Regions from separate parts of the Oceanobacillus sp. FSL W7-1309 genome, predicted to be linked through region 2. Evidence: riboswitches for the same ligand, from Rfam matches in the RefSeq annotation. Region 2 holds a riboswitch; the other holds the start of a gene.
The links. A riboswitch is a leader RNA that binds a small molecule or an ion and turns the genes downstream of it on or off. The one in region 2 is predicted to bind glycine.
Positions count from the first base shown of each region.

Region 1: it holds a riboswitch for glycine, as region 2 does, so the genes downstream of both, gcvT (glycine cleavage system aminomethyltransferase GcvT) here and NST46_RS19585 (amino acid permease) in region 2, are expected to answer to the same signal.

Region 1 covers NZ_JBBOBX010000002.1:785,706-788,117, forward strand. The annotation lists gene gcvPA (aminomethyl-transferring glycine dehydrogenase subunit GcvPA) at 1-333, opposite strand, end outside; gene gcvT (glycine cleavage system aminomethyltransferase GcvT) at 345-1,460, opposite strand; glycine riboswitch at 1,530-1,635, opposite strand; glycine riboswitch at 1,639-1,726, opposite strand; gene NST46_RS16595 (DEAD/DEAH box helicase) at 1,864-2,412, shown strand, end outside.
Region 2 covers NZ_JBBOBX010000002.1:1,418,094-1,420,505, reverse strand. The annotation lists gene sufB (Fe-S cluster assembly protein SufB) at 1-671, shown strand, start outside; glycine riboswitch at 1,101-1,202, shown strand; glycine riboswitch at 1,206-1,282, shown strand; gene NST46_RS19585 (amino acid permease) at 1,430-2,412, shown strand, end outside.

The DNA.
Region 1 (2,412 bases), 630 kb from region 2:
CTCACCTTGGGAGATTTCCGGTTGATATGGTGTATATGCTGTATAAAATTCCGATCTGGAAATAACATGGTCAACAACAGATGGAATAAAATGATCGTACACACCAGCTCCAAGGAACGAAGTATATTGTTTTAAACTAGCATTTTTATTTGCCATTTCAGTTAGTTCTTTTTTTAATTCGTATTCATTTGCTGGCTTTTTTAAGTTCAATTCTCCTTGAAAGCGTACACTACTTGGAATGTCTGAAAAAAGCTCATCTGTGGTTGAAACTCCGATTGTTTGCAGCATTTCTTCTTGATCGGTTTCAGTCATAGGTAAATAACGAAATTCCATTACGATGCCCCCTATTTATCTCGTTTATAAAATGGTGTCTTTACAATAATTGCTTTTAATTTGCGTTTTCGAACTTGGACTTCTAATTCTGTACCTTCATTTGCAAACTCGGAATCAATAAGTGCTAATCCAATATTTTTGTTAAAAGTTGGGGATTGTGTACCAGATGTTACAAACCCAATCACTTGATCATCCTTCAATACCGTATATCCATGCCGTGGAATGCCTTTATCGATCATTTCAATTCCAACTAATTTTCTTGTCGTTCCATTTTCCACTTGCTCTTTTAGTACAGATTTCCCTATAAAATCTGCTTCTTTGTTCACTTTTACAGCAAACGAAAGCCCCGCTTCAATTGGGCTGATATCCTTTGATAATTCCTGACCATACAATGCAAGACCTGCTTCGAAACGAAGTGTATCACGCGCGCCAAGTCCAATTGGCTCGAGCCCTTTGTCTTTTCCTGCCTCAAGCAGCCGATTCCACAAAGCAGGACCTTCTGATTTGTCAATATAGATTTCAAATCCATCTTCACCAGTATAGCCAGTACGCGAAACAATTGCAGTATGTTCTGAATTTTCCAGCGGAACATTTGCATCGAAGCGGAAAAACTTGATCTCGGATAGATTGGTTTTTGCAAGCTGCTGCAATATCTCCTCTGAATTCGGTCCCTGTAATGCAAATTGAACATAATCAGCTGAGGTATTGGTAATCGTTACTTCCTTTTCGCTGTATGTGTTATGCTGGAGCAGCCACTCATAATCTTTTTCTGTATTCGCTGCATTCACCACTAACAAATAATCATTTTCTGCAAGCATATAAATAATTAGATCATCGACTGTTCCCCCGTTTTCATAGCACATAATCGTGTATTGTGCTCGGTTTGGCACGAGCTTGGTCACATCATTTGTCATAACGTATTGCAGAAATTCTAAGCTTTTAGGGCCCTTTACAGCAATTTCCCCCATATGTGACACATCAAATAGCCCTGCTTTTGTTCTGGTTGCTTCGTGTTCCTGTTTGATCCCAGTAAATTGTACTGGTAAATCCCAGCCCCCAAAATCAATTGTTTTCGCCCCGTATTTTCCATATTCCGAAAAAATAGGTGTTCGTTTCAACTCGCTCATACCATCCACTCCTCCTAATTTTGTTGAAAAAGTGCATAAAAATAGAGATTCCTTCCTTACCGAAGAAATCTCTGTCCTTAAACCAGAAAGTTGCATACTTATACGAACGTTGGATGACTGTATAAGTATTTGCTTCGTGGGTGGTTTACTAATTCTAAGTAAACACTCTCCAGAGTTGCGTCCTACAAGAGTCTTTTTGCCTGAGAGATTCGCTCTTAACTTGCTCCTTCGGCGTTACATAATGTAAGCTCTCCCCTTGTAATCATCCGCTAATGAAAAATTTATATTTGGTTATACTATGTATCAGAATGTAAGGAACTCTATTTCACTTTGAATTATAACATATCAAAAAGCAAAATTATAGTGAAATCCAAATTTTAATAATAGGATGTGTGTTCAACATATGGATTCTATTGAACTACAAAAAGATTCAGCCTTTATCAATGCTCTAGAAACAGCCATTAGCAAAGAGGGTCCTTTCTCCAATTGGGAACTCTTTTCGATGGCATTTCAAGCTGAGTTAACAACAAGTTCACCTTCTTTTAATGGGTTACGTGCATTAGAGTATCTTCCACATGTTAACTTTTTAGATCACCAAACCGATGTTGCTGAACAAGCAATTGAAAAGATGAATGGTCGTGCAATATTAGCAGATGAGGTCGGATTAGGAAAAACAATTGAAGCAGGTCTTATTTTAAAAGAATACATGATTCGGGGATTAGTAAAAAATGCACTTATTCTCGTTCCTGCATCGCTTGTTAACCAATGGGTGAAGGAATTGAATGAAAAGTTTTATATACCAGCAGTTGCACATCGGAAGAATTATAGTTGGAAAGAAAATCCGATTATTATTTCCTCCCTTGATACAGCAAAACGTTCTCCTAACCGTGAAGAAATAATTGACACGGAATATGATTTTATTCTGATTGATGAAGCGCATAAGCTTAAAAAT
Region 2 (2,412 bases):
GTGCGGTTGTTGAAATCGTTGTTAAAAAAGATGCATATTGCCGTTATACAACGATTCAAAACTGGGCAAACAACGTATACAACCTAGTTACAAAACGTGCAGTAGTTGATGCAAATGGAACGATGGAATGGATTGATGGTAACATCGGTTCGAAATTAACGATGAAATACCCTGCGATTTTATTAAAAGGCGAAGGTGCACGTGGTAACACGCTATCTATCGCTATTGCTGGTAAAGGACAATTACAGCACGCAGGTGCAAAAATGCATCACTTAGCACCAAACACGTCTTCAACAATTGTTTCAAAATCAATCTCTAAACAAGGCGGAAAGGTTTCGTACCTCGGTCTTGTACACTTTGGACGTAAAGCAGACGGTGCACGTGCAAACATCGAATGTGACACGCTAATCATGGATAACGAATCGTTCTCTGATACTATTCCATACAATGAAATTTTAAATGATAACATTTCATTGGAGCACGAAGCGAAAGTTTCTAAAGTATCTGAAGAGCAATTGTTCTACTTGATGAGTAGAGGATTAACAGAGGAAGAAGCAACAGAAATGATCGTAATGGGCTTCATCGAGCCATTTACAAAAGAACTTCCAATGGAATATGCAGTAGAGATGAACAGATTGATTAAGTTCGAGATGGAAGGCTCTATTGGGTAATATAATAGGAAACCCTCGTTACAATTATAATTGTGGCGAGGTTTTTTTTTATTAAATGTTACGTAATTGCCCAATTTACGCCCTACTAATCTCTGTTCTGTTATTTTTTGACTGTTTACTTAGTTATCTAATAACATCCATTCTTCTTCTTTTCTCAACTTTTCCGCACGAATCAAATGTTAAACTCTTTACATATTTGGCAGATTCAGACGCCGTTGACCTTTTTAATATTCTTGAAGGTTTACTGAACATTTTTTTGCTTTTTCCAGTGCTGCAGCACGATAATCGTTTTGATCAGGACAAGAATTTATATCTCGGAACTGCTTTAAATTTAATGTAATGACATTGATGAGATATCAAATAATATGCTATAATAAAAATTCTATTGTTATTACAATTAAGTATATTATACAGTTACATAACTTGCGGATGATTGTATTGGGAGAGAGCGAAGTATATCGCCACCGAAGGAGCAAGTTCCAAAAAAACCATTGGAATTAATCTCTCAGGTAAAAGCACCAATACAGGACGCTACTCTGGAGAGTGCAATTTATGCCACCAAAGGGGACCTTCTATTATAGAAGGATAAACTTTCAGGTAAAAGGACAGAGAATGGAAATAATATAGCCCTTCTCTATCCTTTTTTTAAATGTGGGATTTTTCAGTTATATAATTGAAATGATGATTTTATAAAAGACTGAAGAACTAGCAACTAAATCAATTAATAATTATCAAAAAGGTTGAGAGAAGGGAATTGTATGCAAGAACAAAAATTAGATAGGGGTTTAAAAAACAGACACGTACAACTGATAGCTATTGGTGGAGCAATTGGTACGGGATTATTTCTTGGTGCAGGAAAATCAATACATTTAGCAGGGCCATCCATATTATTCGCATACTTGATTACAGGTGCTGTTCTCTTTTTAATCATGCGTGCCCTTGGAGAATTGCTGTTAAGTAATTTAAGCTATCATTCGTTTGTTGACTTTGTAAGAGATTATTTAGGTGAAATGACAGCATTTTTAACTGGCTGGACATATTGGTTCTGTTGGATTTCCATTGCAATGGCTGACTTAACAGCAGTTGGCCTCTATACCCAGTATTGGTTTCCAACGATACCACAATGGATGCCAGGATTAATCGCGCTTGTTATTTTATTATGTATGAACTTGGCCACCGTAAAACTGTTTGGAGAAATGGAATTCTGGTTCGCATTAATTAAAGTCATCGCAATTCTAGCCTTAATAGTTACAGGTATTGTTATGATTATAAGTGGTTTTTCCACGGATGCAGGTGGAGCGAGTTTCACGAATCTATGGAACCACGGAGGCATGTTTCCAAATGGTGTAAATGGTTTCATCCTCTCTTTTCAAATGGTCGTATTTGCGTTTGTTGGTATCGAACTTGTAGGACTTACAGCGGGAGAAACAGAAAATCCAGAGAAAGTTATACCTAAAGCGATAAATAATATTCCTATTCGAATTATCATTTTTTATATAGGTGCACTTCTTGTTATTATGAGTGTGTATCCATGGACCGCTATCAGCCCAACTGAAAGTCCATTCGTCCAAGTCTTTACGGTAGTTGGTATCGTTGGTGCTGCTGGTATCATCAATTTTGTCGTTCTAACTTCTGCTGCTTCAGCATGTAATAGTGCCATCTTCAGTACAAGCCGGATGGTATATTCACTCGCTAAAGAGAAAAATGCACCGGAAAAATTTGCCAAGCTTGATAAAAGAAA